2 regions of the Corallincola platygyrae genome follow, and region 1 is predicted to be linked to the other one. Evidence: riboswitches for the same ligand, from Rfam matches in the RefSeq annotation. Region 1 holds a riboswitch; the other holds the start of a gene.

What was found. Region 1 has a riboswitch for thiamine pyrophosphate ahead of ABEA14_RS12260 (TonB-dependent receptor). Riboswitches for the same ligand answer to the same signal wherever they lie in the genome.
Region 2: another riboswitch for thiamine pyrophosphate. It lies ahead of thiC (phosphomethylpyrimidine synthase ThiC); the one in region 1 lies ahead of ABEA14_RS12260 (TonB-dependent receptor).

The regions. Positions count from the first base shown of each region.
Region 1 is NZ_BAABLI010000014.1:213,260-223,169, forward strand. It holds gene ABEA14_RS12235 (crotonase/enoyl-CoA hydratase family protein) at 1-474, shown strand, start outside; gene ABEA14_RS12240 (mechanosensitive ion channel family protein) at 487-2,208, opposite strand; gene ABEA14_RS12245 (PGPGW domain-containing protein) at 2,373-2,597, shown strand; gene ABEA14_RS12250 (translation initiation factor) at 2,701-3,102, shown strand; gene ABEA14_RS12255 (DUF4124 domain-containing protein) at 3,104-3,595, shown strand; TPP riboswitch at 3,635-3,744, shown strand; gene ABEA14_RS12260 (TonB-dependent receptor) at 3,783-5,957, shown strand; gene ABEA14_RS12265 (YkoF family thiamine/hydroxymethylpyrimidine-binding protein) at 5,973-6,233, shown strand; gene pnuC (nicotinamide riboside transporter PnuC) at 6,496-7,116, shown strand; gene ABEA14_RS12275 (choline/ethanolamine kinase family protein) at 7,100-7,948, shown strand; gene ABEA14_RS12280 (Bcr/CflA family multidrug efflux MFS transporter) at 8,139-9,311, shown strand; gene ABEA14_RS12285 (glutathione S-transferase family protein) at 9,418-9,910, shown strand, end outside.
Region 2 is NZ_BAABLI010000015.1:11,619-21,528, forward strand. It holds gene ABEA14_RS12840 (error-prone DNA polymerase) at 1-2,729, shown strand, start outside; gene ABEA14_RS12845 (DUF4202 domain-containing protein) at 2,764-3,348, shown strand; gene ABEA14_RS12850 (hypothetical protein) at 3,788-3,949, shown strand; TPP riboswitch at 4,040-4,155, shown strand; gene thiC (phosphomethylpyrimidine synthase ThiC) at 4,255-6,240, shown strand; gene thiE (thiamine phosphate synthase) at 6,237-7,859, shown strand; gene thiS (sulfur carrier protein ThiS) at 7,856-8,059, shown strand; gene ABEA14_RS12870 (thiazole synthase) at 8,082-8,861, shown strand; gene thiH (2-iminoacetate synthase ThiH) at 8,858-9,910, shown strand, end outside.

The DNA.
Region 1 (9,910 bases):
ATACATGGAAGATGCTGGGGTGGCGGATTACAGATTGCATTAGGCTGCGACTTCCGGATCGCCACTCCTGATGCTGACCTGTCGATAATGGAAGGAAAATGGGGATTGATTCCGGACATGGGTGGCACCACTGCGTTGCGTGAAATCATGCCAAGAGATCAGGCCATGTTATGGGCAATGAGCGCTAACACCTTCAATGCTGAACAGGCCAAAGAATGTGGCGTTTTGACCATGATTTCATCAGATGTCGACGCTGCTGCCAAAGACATTTTAAGCGGGATGCTACCCAGATCTCCCGACGCAATTGCCGCTGTCAAAAAGCTCTATTCAAAACACTGGTTGGCGAGCATTGGTAAACTGCTTTGCCTGGAAAGCTGGTATCAGTGGCGAATTCTTTTAGGAAAGAACCAGCGCATCGCCGTTGCTAAACAACAAGGCAAGGACCGCACTTATCAGGCCCCAATGCGCTGGTAGTGTTTTGTCTAACTAAGCCGTTTCATCCCCCGGGACCTTTGAATCGGCTTTCACATCAACGGCGACGGGCAATGCAGTTGGATACAGATGTACATCCCGCTGCGGGAATGGAATGCAAATGCCCTCTTCGTCAAACCGCTGTTTAATCTGCTTGGTCAGATCCCATAGGACATCCCAATAAAACTCTGTTTTCACCCATGGTCTTACCCAAAAGTCGACTGATGACTCTCCTAGATTAGCAACCTTAATGACAGGTTCAGGGCGTTTTAATACATTAGGGTGAGACGTAACTACATCATGAATCACCCGCTCTGCATGGTCCAGGTCATCTGAGTAGCTAATGCCAAACACCATATCGACCCTGCGTAGCTTCTCAGCAGTAATGTTGGTTATCACATCGTTCCAAATCATGTTGTTGGGAACGACGACCCTTTGGTTATCAATCGTTTGAATAGTGGCACTCACAAGGCTGAGCTTTTTGACATTTCCTTGCACACCTCCGGCAATGACCATGTCACCTACATCGAACGGGCGATAAATAAGTATCATCATGCCTGAAGCAAAGTTTGATAATGTACCCTGTAACGCGAAGCCGATAACGATACCTGCAACACCAAAGCCCGCGAGTAATGGGGCGAGCTGCACCCCGATCTGACTGAGGCCAATCATCACACCGATAAAAAACACTATCTTACCGGCCATGGATATAAAGAAGTCTTTTAGTAGTTGGCTGAGATTCAACTTGGAGTTGTTAACTGCTTTTTCAGCAACCTTTCTCACTACGTTCGAAAGCAGGTGGAAAACAAACAAAATTGCGAAAAAGACAATGAGCTTTACTGTAAAACTAATCGAGTTTTCGCCAAACCACTCGGTCGCTGTTTCGGTCCAGGATTCCAGTAGTCTGGTGATGACCTTAACCTCGAAGATATCTTCGCTGACAGCACCCGTACTGGTAATTAACACCTCTTTGAAATAATCCGCGTTTGTTTCCAACGCGTCCAACGTCGCCACAGTGCCTTCCAGCGCCTGCGTACAGGTTGTACGTTTAATACTTAGGCGGCGTAAGGCTAAGTCGATATCTTCTTTTTCAGAAGCCGTTGCATTTGGTTTCTCTTTGACAAGCACGCCAATACGCTCATTGGCAAAATTAAGCAGCAGACTAAGCTCTTTACCGCGTCGAATGACCTCACCACTTAACTTTTCTTTAAGATGTTTTGTATCGACACCCAGCTGTGTCATCCACTTGATAAGGTCCAGCTTTAAAAGGTTGAGTTGACTGAGAGAACCTTCGACATGGCCTATGGCAAGTTCATGTTTTAAAGCGGGTTCACCATCCAAGCCCTCAAACTCTCCTCGCATGGTGAAAAGGGCCTTAGAGCGTTCAGCATAGGCTTGCTCTGCAAAGCGGTATTGCTCTAATAGTTTTTGCTTTAGTTTCTCTTTTGAATCCGCACTGACATAGTCCGGGTTAGCGCTCAGCTCATCTAACAGTGAAGAAATCGTCTCTGACTGCTTTTCTAATAACGTTTTTATCTGCAGCTTTTGGAGTAGCTCTTGCTCTCCCCTGAGCCCTTCATGAGACGCGATAAGCCGCTCTATTTGATTGGAAACATCCAATAACTCATCAGTAGCTTGCTTTCCTTCTTGAGCAAAGCAGGCATTGCCTATGAACAAGTATGCTAAGAAAAAGATTGTTGCACAGCGTCTATGTAAGGCCGTTCGTCCTATTCTCATTTCTATTTCCCATTAAAGAAGAGCCACTTACAAAGGTCAGAATAGTATTAGTTTTTGAAAGTGAAAATTAAAAGCCCCGATACGGCTTACAAATCGTTACTAAATGAGGCTCGCATTTGCTGAGTTTTGCGACGAAGCTGGTAGCAACGAAACGGAGTGAACCAATGAAAAACATGTTTATCAGTCTCACGGGCGGCTTTTTACTGATCGTTGGCATTGTGTGCTTGCTCACCCCGTTACCAGGCGCGTTGTTTATTGTTTTTGGCTTAGCGCTGCTCAGCATCAATCATCTTTGGGCACGTGTTTGGTTGAAACGAAGTCAGGATTGGATGAGCAAGGCGGCCAGGGCCATCGACAAGAAGCGGATCCAAAAAAAGCTGTATCGCTAAGTCAGAAACAATACACGCTTAGGACTCAATATCTCAGCTCCCTTTACTGCTAAGCGTACACGCATCACAATACAAAGTACCAATTTGACAGTGCTTTGAAAAAATGGGAAATAAACTTAATAGCTTCGCCGATCTAGCTGCTTTAACAGGCCGAGACCTACTGCCCGAGCAGGAAACCAGTTCCGATGATGAAAACCTGGTTTACAGTACAGACCGTGGGCGCATTTCTAACAAGAAGAGTACTGACGCCAATAAAGTGCTGGGTGACGGCAACGTTCGAGTGAGTCGCACCAGTAAAGGCCGTGGCGGCAAGACTGTCACTCTTGTCACGGGTTTACCCCTGAATCAGACAGAACTAACCGCTCTTCTGAAAAAACTGAAAAAACAGTTAGGCTGCGGTGGCGCAGTAAAGAATGACCAGCTTGAGTTTCAAGGTGACAGAAGAGACGCTTTGCTCAAACATCTCTCATCCGCCGGATACGAAGCCAAGCTCAGTGGCGGTTAGTATGAAAAAATTCCTTTACCTCATGTTGTTTGTTGTTGCCCTCGCCTGTTCAGGTCCTTTTATTATTAAAGGGCCTGACGGCAAGCCGCTGATGACAACTAAAACTATCATGCCAGACGATCACAGTACCGTGTGGGTTTACTGGAAGAACAAACTGGTTCTCTCATACAAAATGCTCTTAAGGCAAGGCAAGTCTTCTATGGGCATTGAAGAACCTGTACCTGCCGTCTATAAATGGCAGGACGAAAATGGCGTGTGGCATTATGGTGATAACCTTGCCGCCAAAGAAGTAGCAAACCCGAATGAAGTGACGCTCAGCGAGGGGCAGATAATTAATATTGATACCCCCATCAACAAGCAGGATGACAAAGCTAAGCAAGGTGGGACGGTAAGACTTCAACAAAGCGTCGATACGCTCAAGGAACCACTGGAAAAGGCTGAAAAAGCTAAACAGGCATTGGAAGACCGTAGTGAAGAGTTAGAAAAGTTGTAAATCAGTTGTCACATAACAGTTAAACCTGATTTATAATACCGCCAAGCCAAGGGGTGTTCCCAATTCAGGGAACTGAGATACCAAACCAAGGTAAACCCTTAGAACCTGATCCGGCTGGTACCGGCGTAGGAATGGCAATAGCAACGTTACCAGCCTTTTAGCACTTTAATTCGGCGGTAACTTTTATATGCTTCGTCCTTATGCCCTTACCCCTCTATCTCTTGCTATCAGCGCTATTCTCGCTTCCCACTCGGTATATGCTGAAACCCCAGAACCGGAAATCGAACGCATTCAGGTAACCGCAGATTTCAGGCCGCAATCATTATTCACCGTGCCCGCAAGCGTTACCGTAATTGACTCTCAGCAAATCAAGGATGAGTCCAGCCGCCATTTCGAGGATATTCTTGGCGCGATCCCAAATCTCAACTGGGCTGGCGGTAGTTCAAGGCCCAAGTATTTTCAGATCCGTGGCGTTGGGGAACAAGAAGAGTATCAAGGAGCACCAAACAGTTCCGTTGGTTTTGTTATAGACGACATAGACCTCTCAGGTTTAGGTTTAACCTCCAGTTTGTTCGATATAGAGCAGATTGAAGTTCTCAGAGGGCCGCAAGGTACAAGGTTTGGCGCCAACGCATTGGCAGGCATGATCTATATGCAAAGTGCAGCGCCTACAGAGACTGCAGAGTTCGGTACAGAAGTGTCAGTCGGCGAAGACAGTTTGACTCAATATGCTGGGTATGCATCGGGGCCGGTCAACGAGCAAGGAACGCTTAGGTACAGGGTATCGCTTCAACAGCACAACCAGGATGGGTTCAGAGACAACGATTTTCTTGGCACAGACGACACCAACGAGCGTGACGAGATGACACTGCGCTCGAAGTGGCACTGGGATGCGTCAGATGACCTGCAGGTACAACTTGCGCTGCTCTATGCAAACTTTGATAACGGTTACGACGCATGGACACTCGACAATAACGGATTTGATACCTTAACGGACCAACCGGGTGAAGATAGCCAGGAAACAACCGGCGGATCTCTAAAACTAAATTGGCGCATCAATAGTTATGTTGATCTGGTATCAATAACCAGCGCAGCGCATACAAATCATACCCACGCTTATGATGGAGACTGGGCAAATCCAGGTTACTGGCAAGCGCTGAGTTGCACAGACTATTACGATGAAAACGGCAATGGCGACTTCGCCGACCAGATACCGTGCCAATACGACTACCTGTGGGACAAAGATGCAGAGCGAGACACGCTTACCCAGGAAGTTCGTTTTCTTTCGACAGAAAACTCGAGAATATTCAATAAGTCAACTGACTGGCTTATCGGCCTGTATATACAGGATTTAGATGAAAGTAATGACCTTGAGAGCTTCTATAACGGTTGGCCAGATCAATTCCTGTCCAGTAATTACGAAGCGACTAACCTCGCCGGCTTTGCGCAGCTCGACAGTGAATTAACGGAAACAACTTCGCTATCTGTTGGCGTCAGGGTTGAACAGAGAGACGCGGAATATTCTGACGACGCGGGAGACAGTTTTGACCCTGAAGAAACAATGTGGGGCGGGCATATCTCGCTTCACTACAGCGTTTCCAGTTATTGGAGTTCCTACCTTAAGTTGGCTCGTGGCTATAAAGCAGGCGGCTTCAATATGGGGCTCCCATCAGACTTTAATCAGTACCGTGAGTTCGACAACGAAACCTTAGACAATCTTGAAATAGGGTTGAACGGTTATCTACCTGACTACCAGATCGCGTTGAATGCTGCGGTGTTCTATATGAAACGTGACGACCAGCAAGTCGAAGCTTCGATTCAGGATCCTGATAATCCTCAACGTTTCTTCCTTTACACTGCTAACGCAACCAGTTCAGACAGCTATGGCCTAGAGTTGGATGCTAACTGGCAAGCGACCAGTAATTTGGTGGTATATGGCACACTTGGCCTGCTAGATACCGAGTTCGACGATTATACCGTTGATCAAATCGATGGCTCTCAACTGGATTTGACTGGTCGTTCGTTGGCCCACGCACCTAATTACCAGTTTAGTTTCGGCACGACATGGCGCGGCGATAGTGGTTTTTTTGTTAACCTGAACGTAAGAGGCAGCGATGGCTTTTACTATTCCGACAGCCACGACCAGAAAGCTGACAGCTATGAACTGCTCAACGCCAGCATTGGTTACGAAGAAGCCAACTGGGCGCTTTATGCTTGGGGTAAAAACCTAACAGATGAAGAGTATGGTGTGAGAGGATTCTATTTTGGTAATGAACCAAACCTTGATTGGGCACCAAAGTTGTATGAGCGTTACGGCGATCCGCAACAGTTCGGCGTAACCTTCCGCTACAACTACTTTTAGTCACAAAGGTAAAAGATGAAAACAGCCGCAGAAATTAGCTTGTACCCGCTAAATGACAACTATTTGGAAATCATTCACTGGTTCATACAACGCCTGGATAGCTATTCTGAGATCGAACGGCTCACAAACGGCATGAGCACCCAACTTCAAGGCGACCATGATGCCATCTTTGACCTTTTGAAAGTTGAGATCGCTGCAGCCAATGAAAAATGGGGGCGCGGCGTCTTTGTGTGTAAGTTCATTCCTGGCGGCGTTAATCTCGCACACACGGAATAGCCTGGGTCTGTTGACCTTTGCTGTCTGTTTTTGCAGCAATATGTTGGCGATTTTGGCGAGGCAGAGGCTGTGAAGTCGAATGGCCCCAATAAAGTGCCGGCAACGAAGCGTAAATCACCAACAATTGCTGCCCTTCTTTTGAGGGAAATAGGGTTCGTTGAACCACGTTATGAGCTGCGTCATTCGCTACTTACTTAGATCGTCTTGCTCAGAACGTGTTTCATTCGAACAAAATCCATAGATAAAAGGTCAACCGACCCTAATGAACGAGCAGTCCCTTTTCTCTGACATACAGATTCAGTTTCACGCCTTAGTAGGATGGGAACTGGTAGCAGTGCTTCTGGCAATTGCCTACCTGGTTTTGGCCATGAAGCGTAGCCTCTGGTGCTGGCCTGCAGCCTTTTTCAGCACGCTCATTTACACCATGCTGTTCTGGCATGTTGCGCTGCTAATGGAATCAGCACTCAACGTTTATTACATGGCAATGGCGGGTTACGGGCTCTGGATGTGGCAAAGAGATAAAGCAGATGATGGAGAGGTGCACGTAACGCGGTGGCCAATCCATCACCACCTGATTGCAGTCTTTCTCTTGTCACTGGTAGCTGTAGGCACCGGTTGGTTGATGGACAATTATTCAAGCGCTGATTTTGCTTACTTAGATGCGGCAACGACAACATTCGCCGTGTTTACCACCTACCTCGTAGCAGCGAAAGTGCTCGAAAACTGGCTCTACTGGATCGTAATTGATGCTGTTTCCATCTATCTCTATTCAGAAAAAGGGTTGTATCTGACGGCTTTGCTGTTCGTGTTTTACGTAGTCCTAGCGGTTATGGGTTACAACAAGTGGAAACAAGCTGAACTTGAATATGCAGCCACTCACTGAAGTTCAAAAACTTCTTAAAAACCTTCCTGGCCGGCTGCTACCTGTAACACCAGAGGCATGCGACTTAACACCTCTGAGTGGCGGTTTTAATAATCTGGTTTGGCGGTTTACGGCAAACGACGGTGCTGGCTATGTCATCAAGCTTTTCAACAATGACAACGTAATACCGTCTGGGCGCAGCAACGAGAGAAAGCTGACTCAACAGGCTTCTGACATCGGCATTACGCCTAGGCTAGTTTACTGGGACGACAACAATACCTTTGCCGTAACAGAATACCAGGCTGCCGATGGTTCCAGGCTATCTAAAGATATGGCCTTAAGAACGTTGATTAAGCTTCATGGTTTGCATACACAATCCTCTCAGACAGTGGATTATCTGGAAGATTTCTCCGTTAATGAACAGCTTAAAGCCTTCTCTTTCAAGCGCGTTTATGATTGGCAAAATCGAATGCTGAGTAGCGCCCTTGCCCGATGTGTTTGCCACCACGACCTCTGTCCTGACAACTTGGTGATTGCGAAAGATCAGCTATGGGTTATCGATTTCGAATATAGCGGATGGGGTCACCCGCTGTTCGACCTTGCGAGCCTATCAGAGTCATTTAGCGACCCTGAAACAAAGCTGCAGCTCTGGCAAACATACCTTTCGACATCAGGGCTACCATGCTCAAAACAGGAAAGGGAAGCGTGGCAAGCCGCGCAGGCACTTTATACCTTCCTTTGTGCCAACTGGTTTTACCGACAACTAAGCTCTCAAAAAACAAACCAAAGGCTGGCGGGCAAAGCTGAATATTACCATTCTCAACTTATTGAGCTCATATCAAGAAGCAACTAGCGCCAGCTAGCACTTGTTTACCGATATAGCGCTCTTAGTCGCTGAGGTTTGTCACGCCTATTTACACTTTTCTACGTCACGCTAACATTGACGGCTAATAGCATGGCCAAATATCGCGTTATAATGCCGTCCGTTTTTCCGCTCCGCTTTTCCCTCCACGCGAGCCTCCACTAAGGATACGATAGCTGTTATGTGGCGAACTATATTGCTTCTCGCCTCAATCGTGGCTCTGACGCCATTGGCAATCGACATGTACTTACCGGCAATGCCAGCAATTGCCGAAAGTCTGGGTGCCCACTTATCTGTGATTCAGGGCTCCATGAGTACATTTCTGGTAGGTTTTGCCATCGGCCAGTTGATTCATGGCCCACTGACTGATGCTCTTGGCCGGCGCCCTATTGCCCTTGCTGGACTCACAATCTTCTGCGCGTCCAGTTTGCTTCTTACCTTTGCAGACTCCTCATCCATGTTTCTGGTGCTGAGGGTATTTCAGGCGCTTGGTGGTGCTGCGGGCAGCGTAGTAATTAATGCAACCATCACCGACAGATATAAAGGCCATGAGGCTGTGCAAGTGCGCTCGACCATCATTATGGTTATGACACTTGCGCCAATGTTAGCTCCGACACTCGGTGGCGGTTTGTTGCATTGGTTCGGTTGGCGAAGCATTTTTGCCGTTTTAACCGCCTGGTCAGTAGTCACACTAATCTGGAGTGCTGCCAGCTTAAAAGAATCCAATAGAAACACTCATGCACTGAGTTTTTCAAATGTCCGTTTGAGTTACACATCAGTCATAAAACAACCTCTGCTTTGGCCCTGGTTAAGTGGACTTTCACTCAATTCTGCTGCGTTCTTCGCCTTTCTTGGTGCCTCTCCCTACGTTTACATCAAGGTGATGGGTATTTCTCCGCAGCACTTCGGATTCTATTTTGCCGCCAATGTTGTGGTTATGACATTGGGAGCGGCGTTTAACAGCCGTTTATCAAGGTTGTTTGGTGCCCAGCAGGTCCTGCGTACTGCCCAAAAAATACAAATTACTGCACTAAGCCTGATGTTACTTCTGCACCTGCTCGATCTGCTTTCACTATGGACATTGGTGCCACTATGCGCGATATACATGGGCCTGAACAGCTTTGTCTTTCCGAATGCAACTTCACTATTGATGGAGAAGTTTTCTGAGAAAGCAGGGACTACATCGGCCCTGCTCGGCGCAGCACAATTTGGTACCGGGGCGTTGTCAACCTTCCTGGTAGCACAAGGCACTGATCATGGTGCGTCAGCCATGATCGTTATGATGTTCGCTGGTGGGATATCTGCATTTTTGTTAGTTGGCGTTGGGTGCAGAAAGCTCAATGGCCACAGTTAGAGGGCAAAAGCTAAAGTGTGCAGATGGTAGAATTTTGAGCGTTTATTAGCCACTTAGCGCCAAAGGTCGTCTATGATACCCGTAACATGACATGACGGCGGCCAAAATGATCGACCTGTATCAGTTTCCTCCAGGGTTAGGCGTACCTAACCCGAGCCCTTTTTGCCTCAAGCTCGAAACATTTCTAAAGCTTGCCGAACTCGATTATCGCAACCACTACGGTGCAGACCTGCGTAATGCGCCAAAAGGCAAAATGCCGTATGTATCAATAAACAAGCAAGTAATGGGCGATTCAGAACTCATTATTGAGACCTTGCTTGTTAGCGAAGCTGAGTCACTGGACTCATGGTTGTCCGGTGAAGAAAAAGCGATGGCCAAGGCATGGTGTCGCTTATGCAATGAGCACTTGTACTGGGCATTGGTCTACAGTCGTTGGTACTACCCTAAGGGTTGGCAACACATCAAGCAGGTATTCTTCAAACCGCTCCCGCCAATCATCAGACCTATTGTTGCGTCGCTGCTACGAAGGAAAGTGAAACGAGACCTCTGGGGGCAAGGATTAGCACGTCATACTCAAGAAGAAGTATGGGAAATTGCTG
Region 2 (9,910 bases), on a different contig from region 1:
GGTGGCCAGCATCGGAAGACAGCTTTTCCACTCGCGTTAATGAGCTGAAAGTACACTGGCCTGAACAGCTTTGGCTGCTGCAACATCGTTGGTTGTTGTCGACGGAGAAGTCAGCATTGCAGCGATGGCAGTTGCTGGCGGCACAGCATAAGGTTCCTGTGGTCGCGGGAGGTGGTGTGCTTATGCATGAGCGTAGTCGGCAACCGATGCAGGATCTGCTGAGTGCCATTCGGCTCAATATGCCTGTGGCTGATGTTGTATCGCAACTGTCGCCTAATGCTGAGCGTGTGCTCAGACCGGTGGAAGTTCTACAGAAGCTGTTTTCAGCCGATGCGTTGGCGCAAACGCTGGAGATCGCCAAACGCTGTCGGTTTTCATTGGATGAGCTGCAATATGAATACCCGGCTGAATTAGTGCCGGATGGCCTTAGCGCATCGGAGTACTTGGCGCTTGAGGTGGAAAAAGGGGCACTGTGGCGATTCCCCAAAGGTATGCCTTTGCCTGTGCGAGCTCTGTTACGAAAAGAGTTATCGCTGATCGCAGATTTAAGATACGAATACTTTTTTCTCACCATCTACGATGTGGTGCAGTTCGCTAAGTCTCGTCACATATTGCATCAGGGGCGGGGCTCAGCAGCCAATTCGGTCGTCTGTTACTGCCTGGGGATCACGGAAGTGGACCCAACCAAGGTGGATCTACTGTTTGAGCGTTTTATCTCGAAAGAGCGTAATGAGCCTCCAGATATCGATGTCGATTTTGAGCATGAACGTCGTGAAGAAGTTATCCAGTATATCTACCAAAAATATGGCCGTGATCGTGCAGCCTTAGCGGCGACCGTGATCAGTTACCGCTTTAAGAGTGCGCTGCGGGATGTAGGCAAAGCGCTGGGAATAGATACCAGTCTGCTTGAGCATTGGCTGCATCAGGTGGACCGCCGTGACCGACAAATTGGCTGGCAGCAGCAGATGGCGGACATGGGAGCGTTGGACCAGCCGATGGGTGAGCGTCTGGTGGCGTTGATATCTCAACTGATTGGTTTTCCACGGCACCTGTCTCAGCATGTTGGCGGATTTATTATTTCAGCGGGGCCTCTGCATCAGTTGGTACCGGTGGAAAATGCTGCGATGGCTGACCGTACTGTGATCCAGTGGGATAAGGATGATCTGGAATCGCTGGGCTTGTTGAAGGTCGATGTATTGGCTCTGGGCATGCTGACCGCGATCCGTAAGTGTTTTGCCATGGTGGCGGAAATTACCGGTGAGCCGATGGGCATGGCGCAGGTGGTTTGGGAGCAGCCAGAGGTCTACGACATGTTGTGCCAGGCTGACAGCATTGGCGTGTTTCAGATTGAGTCCCGTGCGCAATCCAACATGCTGCCGCGACTCAAACCGCGCTGTTATTACGATTTGGTGATCCAGATTGCGATTGTCCGGCCTGGCCCGATCCAAGGGGATATGGTGCACCCGTATCTGCGGCGCAAACAGGGGGTAGAGCCCGTGATTTACCCCAATCCAGCGTTAGAGCCTGTGTTATCACGGACGCTGGGTGTGCCGCTATTTCAGGAGCAGGTGATCAAGCTGGCGATGGTCGCGGCTGGATTCAGCGCCGGTGAGGCTGACCAATTGCGGCGAGCCATGGCCAGTTGGAAAAAGCATGGCCAGTTAGAGGTGTTTGAGAAAAAGTTTCTGCTGGGCATGACCAATAACGGTTATCAGCGTGACTTTGCTGAGCAGGTCTTCCGGCAGATCCGCGGCTTTGGTGAGTATGGCTTTCCCGAGTCCCATTCTGCCAGCTTCGCGTTACTGGCTTATGTGTCTGCCTGGCTGAAATACCACTATCCCGCTGCGTTTTGCTGTGCATTACTCAACAGTCAGCCCATGGGGTTTTATACGCCGTCTCAACTGGTCCAGGATGTGAAGCGGCATGGCGTGACAGTGTTACCCGTGGACGTGACCCGTAGTGATTGGGATCATCTGCTGGAGCCTATTCAAGCCAACCATGATCGAGTTGAAGGGCATGGTATCCGTTTGGGACTGCGTATGGTCAAAGGGGTGTCCCATCAAGCCATGGCACGCCTAGTGGATGCGCGACCCGCGGAAGGGTTTGCAGACCTGAGTGAGTTTTACCAATACATGCAGGCAGCCGGGGGCATCGCCAAAGATGAGCTGGAAGCGCTTGCAGCCGGTGGTGCACTTAAATCGTTGGGTGGACACCGATACCAATCTCGTTGGCAATTGGCAGGTGCAGAGGCCAGTACGCCTTTGTTTCCTGCACGGGTGGAGAGTGATGGCGTGGCGTTAGCTGCGCCTACCGAGGTGGAGTCTGTGTATGAAGATTTTGCCAGTCTGGGGTTGTCTCTGGAACGTCATCCGTTAGCCATATTGCGTGGTGAGGGTTTGCTTCCCGGTTGTGCCACTGCGGCAGAATTGATTACCAGAGCGAATGGCAGTTTAGCGACAGTGGTTGGATTGGTCACCGGGCGCCAGCGCCCCGGCACTGCATCGGGTGTTACCTTCATCACCCTGGAAGATGAAACCGGAAATACCAATGTGGTGGTTTGGCAGGCCACCGCAAGAGCCCAGAAACAGCCCTATTTGACGGCGCGTCTACTCGAAGTGCGTGGCATTGTTGAGCAGCAGGGTGAGGTGGTTCACTTGATTGCTGGAAAACTCACCGATCGCAGCCATGAGCTGGAAGGATTACTGCTAAAGTCCCGAGATTTCTGCTAATTTACAGAAAAACACAGGTAAAAAAGGATATCCCGTGACTACGCCATTGGAGCAAACCCTGGAAGCGATTGACCAGGTAAACAGCCAGGATCCCAACCTGGAGATCTGTTACGAAGTCGAAGTTCCAAAGGAACTGCTTTATGGGCAGCGCATGAGCGAACGATTGGCTCAGTTTGAGCCGGGCGCATCAGAACACTTGCAGATCGCGGCCAGAGCTCAACATATCAAGCGTTGGGCCGTGCCCCGCAGTGATTACCCAATGGATCGAGCGGGCTATCAGAAGTGGCGGGTGGGTCTTGGCAAAATGCATGCTGAACTTGCGGGCGAATTAATGGCTGAGCAAGGTTACGGTGCGGATGATATTGCACGCACTCAGCAGTTGCTGCGCAAAGAAAAGATTAAGCGAGATCCAGAGTGTCAGGCATTGGAAGATGTGATTTGCCTGGTATTCCTCGAGTACTACTTTGAAGACTTTGCCGCCAAACATACTGAAGAGAAACTGATCGGTATTGTTAAAAAGACCTGGGCCAAAATGTCAGACCGCGGTCATGAGGAAGCATTGAAACTGCCTCTTTCTGAGGCAATGTTAACCTTAGTGAACAAGGCCTTAGCTTCGTAGTAACTCTCTATTTTGTAAGAATATTACACCGTTTTTGAAATGCCGCCTGTCAGTGATGACGCAGCGGCGTTTCTTGTATGGGCCGGGTTGGTGCGCATGTGGAGTGGTTTCACGTATCAATGGAGTGTAAAAAAATAAAAAAATGAGAACTGGCTCCCAAATTTTATGTCTTCAACTGTAGTTATTGTCACAAATTGCGGTTTGTGGCTGTGCTAGCGGTGAAAAAAACCTTTTAAAACCGAAAGTTAATAAAAAGTTATCTTTTTTAATAAAAAATTTAACAAAACATAAACAATTGACTAAAATTGCATCAAGTCAGAGCAATCACTCAGCTAAGTGATTTTTTATTGAGCGAGATCAGCTCGCGTTTTTTAGCGATTACTAGTCTTAGCAGTGACGAATTTATAACCAATTTCAAATTAACCAGTTGGAGATAGTGATGGATAAAGCCATGACCGCAGCAGAAGTGGAAGCGCTGCGAAAACAACTGGCGACGGATCGCACTGTAATGGTGGACATTATGGACCACCTGAAGCAACTCGTTCTTGTCGCTGGCGAAAACAGCCCTCAGGCGACAAACGAAGAGAGCTACGCTGCCTGATATCTGGCTTTATCTCTCAATCGAATATCTAAAGGGCCGCTGAAAAGCGGCCCTTTCTATTTCTGCAATATTTCCCTTATACTCAAACCCACATTCTTGTCGGAGTGCCGAGCCACCTTTGGGTGGATAGGCTGAGATCGCGAAAGCGGGATCCGTGGAACCTGATCGGGTTAATACCTGCGAAGGGAAACAAGAGAGTGCTTCGTCATTGGCAGTTCGGGCGATCACTCTAGCATCCTACTGACCAAACTCATCTATCGGTGCGCCGACGTTTTACTGTTAACACGGTTAAACGTGAGGCCACAATGAAACAAGCAACAGACGTTACTAAAATAGAACAACCTTCTCGTCGCGAAACCCGTGCTGCTGCACAGGCATTTTTCGACAATCTGGCGGATCTCTCCTTTCCCAACTCTCAGAAAGTGTTTGTCCAAGGTGAAATGCCAGGCGTAAAGGTGGGCATGCGTGAGATCTCTCTGGCACCGACCCTGACTGGTGGCACCAAAGACGCACCTGAGTTCACCGACAACGATCCGGTGCGGGTGTATGACACTTCCGGTTACTACACCGAGCCAGGCGCAGAAGTGGACCTGCATAAAGGGCTACCACGCCTGCGCGAACAGTGGATCCTGGAGCGAGATAATACTGAGCAGTTGGAGGGGGTCAGCTCTGTCTATGCTCAGCAGCGACTGGCCAATGAAGGATTGGACCATATTCGCTTTGAGCACCTGCCCAAACCGCGTAAAGCTAAATTCGGTCAATGCGTCACCCAGATGCACTATGCTCGCGCTGGTGTTATCACTCCCGAAATGGAATACATCGCGCTACGTGAAAACATGGGCCGCGCCAAAGTCGCTGAAGAGCTGGCGGTGCAACATCCCGGAGAATCGTTTGGTGCCGCAACACCGAAAGAGATCACGCCCGAGTTTGTGCGCAAAGAAGTTGCCGAAGGTCGCGCCATCATACCTTCGAACATCAACCACCCTGAAGCGGAGCCAATGATTATCGGCCGCAACTTCCTAGTGAAAGTGAATGCCAATATCGGTAACTCAGCGGTGACTTCGTCAATTGAAGAGGAAGTCGAAAAGCTGGTGTGGTCGACCCGTTGGGGCGCCGACACCGTGATGGATCTTTCTACTGGCCGATACATTCACGAAACACGTGAGTGGATTATCCGTAATAGCCCGGTGCCGATTGGTACCGTCCCAATTTATCAGGCGCTGGAGAAAGTAAAAGGCGTAGCGGAAAATCTGACCTGGGACGTGTTCCGCGATACTTTGCTGGAGCAATGTGAGCAGGGCGTGGACTACTTCACTATTCATGCGGGGGTGCTGTTAGCGTATGTGCCTATGACCGCCAGTCGCGTCACCGGTATCGTTTCTCGTGGTGGTTCCATTTTGGCCAAGTGGTGTTTGTCGCACCATGAAGAGAACTTCCTCTACACCCACTTCCGTGAGATCTGCGAGATCTGTGCGGCCTATGATGTTTCTCTCAGCCTGGGTGATGGTTTGCGTCCTGGCTCGGTCGCCGACGCCAACGACCAGGCCCAGTTCAGTGAGCTCTACACTCTGGGTGAGCTGACCAAGATTGCTTGGGAATACGATGTGCAGGTGATGATTGAAGGCCCCGGTCACGTACCGATGCAGTTGATCAAAGAGAACATGGATAAGCAACTCAGTGCCTGTCACGAAGCGCCGTTTTACACCTTGGGCCCACTGACTACAGATATCGCACCGGGCTATGACCATATTACTTCGGGTATTGGTGCAGCGCAGATCGGTTGGTACGGCTGTGCCATGCTGTGTTACGTGACGCCTAAAGAACACCTGGGGCTGCCCAACAAAGAAGATGTGCGGGTAGGTCTTATCACCTACAAGATCGCGGCACATGCTGCAGACTTGGCCAAGGGGCATCCGGGTGCTCAGGTGCGTGATAATGCACTTTCCAAAGCGCGTTTCGAGTTCCGCTGGGAAGACCAGTTTAATCTGGCGTTGGACCCTGATCGTGCCCGCGCCTATCACGATGAAACTATCCCACAGCAGTCAGGTAAAGTGGCGCACTTCTGCTCCATGTGTGGCCCTAAGTTCTGTTCAATGAAGATCTCTCAAGAAGTACGTGACTTCGCTGCCAGTCAGGAGCGGGCGATCAGCATCCAGCTAGTCGATGAAGTGATTACCACCACGATTAAAGACACGGATATTGCTGAAGCGGGCATGGCGGAGATGTCTCAGCAGTTCCGCGAGCACGGTAGCAAGTTGTATCAACCTGCCACAACAGAGGCGGAAGAATGATCACGCCTTACACCTGCACCGGAGAGCTGGCAACGCCAGCTTTGCCGGTGGAAAGGACTGTGAAGAAGCCGCTCAAAAAACCGATAGTATGGGCCATTGGTGGCTCAGACAGTGGCGCTGGCGCGGGCATTCAGGCCGATATACAGGCGATCAACGGGTTGGGGGCGCACGCCTGTACCCTGGTTACAGCAGTCACTGCACAGTCGTCAGTGGGTGTTCGTTCGGTCAATCCGGTATCCGTTGAGGTACTGGCTGATCAGTTGACGGCCTTGCAAGAGGATATGCCGCCAAGGGTAATCAAAATCGGTTTGCTGCCTTCAGTCCCGCAGGTGCGTTATCTTGCCGATTATATTGCCACCCTGAAGCAGCAGGCGAATGCGCCAAAAGTGATTTTTGATCCAGTAGCTGTGGCCAGCTCTGGCGACCGAATGGCTGATGACGGCGTATTAGCGGCTGTTTGTCAGTACCTGTTGCCCTTAGTGGATCTGCTCACGCCAAACCTGATCGAGGCCTTTGCTTTAGCTGATATGCCGTTTGAGAACGCGACATCGCCGGAACGGCTGGTTGATAAGTTGCTGCAAACAGGTGTTGGCTCCGTCTTACTCAAAGGTGGCCATGCTCTATCTGAGACGGCTGCGGAGGCTGCGCCGGAGAGTACGCCGGAGAGTTCACAAGTTACCGATCTGTGGAGTAACGGTAGTGAGCAGCGCTGGCTGCGCTCGACCCGCATCAACACTGCCCATGGTCACGGCACCGGCTGTGTCCTGGCCAGTGCCATTTCGGCTGTATGGTCGTTGGGATACGCACTGGAAGATGCGTTGGTGTTTGCCCGAGCCTATCTGCAGCAAGGCCTGGTGAATGCCTATGGCGTGGGTCTGGGCGCTGGGCCTTTGCTACATGGCGGCTGGCCGACGGATCCTAAATGTCTGCCTCTTGTAGGGGGAAGTGAACAGGAGCTGGTCGTCGACGATAAAGAGCAAGCAGCCTCTTTCGTGCCCTGTCCCAAACAGTTGGGCTTATACCCTGTCGTTGATTCCGTCGAGTGGATCGAGCGGCTGCTAAAGGCTGGCGTAAAGACGCTCCAGCTGCGCATTAAAGATCCTGATCATCCTGAGTTAAAAGCGCAGGTCGCCAAAGCGGTGGCATTGGGTAAACAGTATCAGGCTCGCCTATTTATCAATGACTATTGGCAGCTGGCGATAGATGCCGGGGCTTATGGCGTGCATTTAGGGCAGGAGGACTTGTTGACCGCAGATCTTGACGTCATTAAATCGGCGGGACTGCGGCTTGGCCTAAGTACTCACGGTATTTACGAGTTACTGCGCGCAGCACAAATAAAACCGAGCTATTTGGCGCTGGGGCACATCTATCCGACCCAAACCAAACAGATGCCGTCAAAACCGCAAGGTGTGTATCGCCTAGCACAACAGGTGGCGCTTTGCCCCGACGTGCCACTGGTAGCGATTGGTGGGATCTCCCTTGAAAGAGCAGAGCCGGTAGCTGCAACCGGCGTCGGTAGTATTGCCGTGGTTACTGCGATCACTCGAGCGGAACAGCCTGAGCAGGTAATTGCTCAGTTCAATGCCTGTCTGAGTAGATTGGACGAGGTGCAGCCATGACTCAGGTATTTGTGAATGGCGAAGCTGTGGATTGCCCGATAGGGGCCACTGTGGCTGAGTTGTTGCGGCTTCAGCAGTTTGACACATTGGGTATCGCCGTCGCGGTCAACCAGCAGATCATACCTCGGGGTCAATGGCATCTGCATGAGTTGGCACATCAAGATCATATCCAGCTATTTAAAGCGATAGCCGGTGGCTAGAGAAAATAGGTGAGAGAGACATATGTTAACTATTGCAGGTAAGTCATTTTCCAGTCGATTGTTCTCAGGCACGGGCAAATTCGCCAACGCAGAGCAGATGGCAAAGGCGATTTTGGCCAGTGGTACCGAGCTGGTGACCATGGCGATGAAGCGAGTCGATTTGGAAAGCAAACAGGATGATATTCTTCGTCCGCTTATCGAGGCGGGTGTGAACCTTCTGCCCAATACATCAGGGGCAAAAAGCGCTGAAGAAGCGGTGTTTGCAGCGCAGCTGGCCCGCGATGCGTTGGGTACTGAGTGGGTGAAACTGGAAATACATCCTGATCCCAAATATCTGATGCCAGATCCTATCGAAACCCTGAAAGCGGCAGAGCAGCTGGTGCAGCAGGGGTTTAATGTGTTGCCTTATGTGCATGCTGATCCTGTGCTGTGTAAACGGTTAGAAGAGGTAGGCTGTGCGGCGGTGATGCCTCTGGGCTCACCGATTGGCTCGAATCAGGGCCTCCGCACCCGTGAGTTTTTGCAAATCATTGTCGAGCAGGCGAGGGTTCCCGTCGTTGTTGACGCAGGAATTGGTGCACCATCCGATGCCAGCCTGGCAATGGAGCTGGGTGCTGATGCCGTGCTGGTAAATACCGCTATCGCCGTGGCTGCCGATCCGGTTGCCATGGGGCGGGCCTTTAAGATGGCCGTTGAGGCTGGACGAATGGCATATGAAGCTGGCTTGGGGACAAAACAGCAGATCGCAGTAGCCAGCAGCCCACTGACGGCATTCCTTGACCAAGCCGAGGTGTGCCAGTGAGTTTTGCCGAGCAGATCGCCACTTGGGATTGGGATGATTTGGCGCTGACCATCAATGGTAAAACTACCGTTGATGTGCAGCGAGCGCTGGCCAAACCAAAACGCGACCTCGACGATTTCCAGGCGTTGATATCGCCAGCGGCAGAGCCGTTTCTGGAGCAGATGGCACAGCAGGCGGCGATGCTGACCCGACAACGGTTTGGCCACACTATTCAGCTCTATATCCCGCTCTATCTGTCCAATATGTGCAGCAACATCTGCACCTATTGTGGCTTCTCCATGCATAACCCGATCCGACGTAAAACCCTGGATATGGCAGAGCTGACCGAAGAAGCCCATGCGATCAAGGCTCTAGGGTTCGAGCACTTGCTGCTGGTGACCGGGGAGTCGGAACGCAAAGTCGGCATGGACTACTTTCGCAAGGCGTTGCCTTTGCTGCGGCAGCATTTCTCTCATTTGTCGATGGAAGTTCAGCCGCTGGCCACGGAGGAGTACGCAGAGTTAATTGGTCTCGGTTTGGATACGGTTTTGGTTTATCAGGAAACCTATAACCGCCGTACCTATGCCGAGCATCACCTGAAGGGGCAGAAAACCGATTTTGATTGGCGATTGGCGACCGCGGAGAGGTTGGGCGAAGCTGGTATTGATAAGATAGGCCTCGGCGCTTTGATTGGCTTGGATGATTGGCGCGTAGATAGCTTTCACGTAGCCGCGCATCTGGATTATCTGGAGCGACGTTTTTGGAAAACTCGCTACAGCCTGTCGTTTCCAAGGTTGCGTCCATGCACCGGTGGCTTAGAGCCCAAGTCAGTGATGACAGATCGACAACTGGTACAACTGATATGTGCTTATCGCTTGTTAAACGGGCAGGTGGAGATCTCGCTGTCGACTCGCGAATCTGCCAGTTTTCGCGATAGCGTATTACCACTGGGTGTTACCACTATGAGTGCTTATTCCAGTACTCAACCGGGTGGCTATGCTGATGGCCGTGTGGCGCAGCTGGAGCAGTTTGAGATCTCTGATGATCGACACCCTCAGGCGATTGCTACC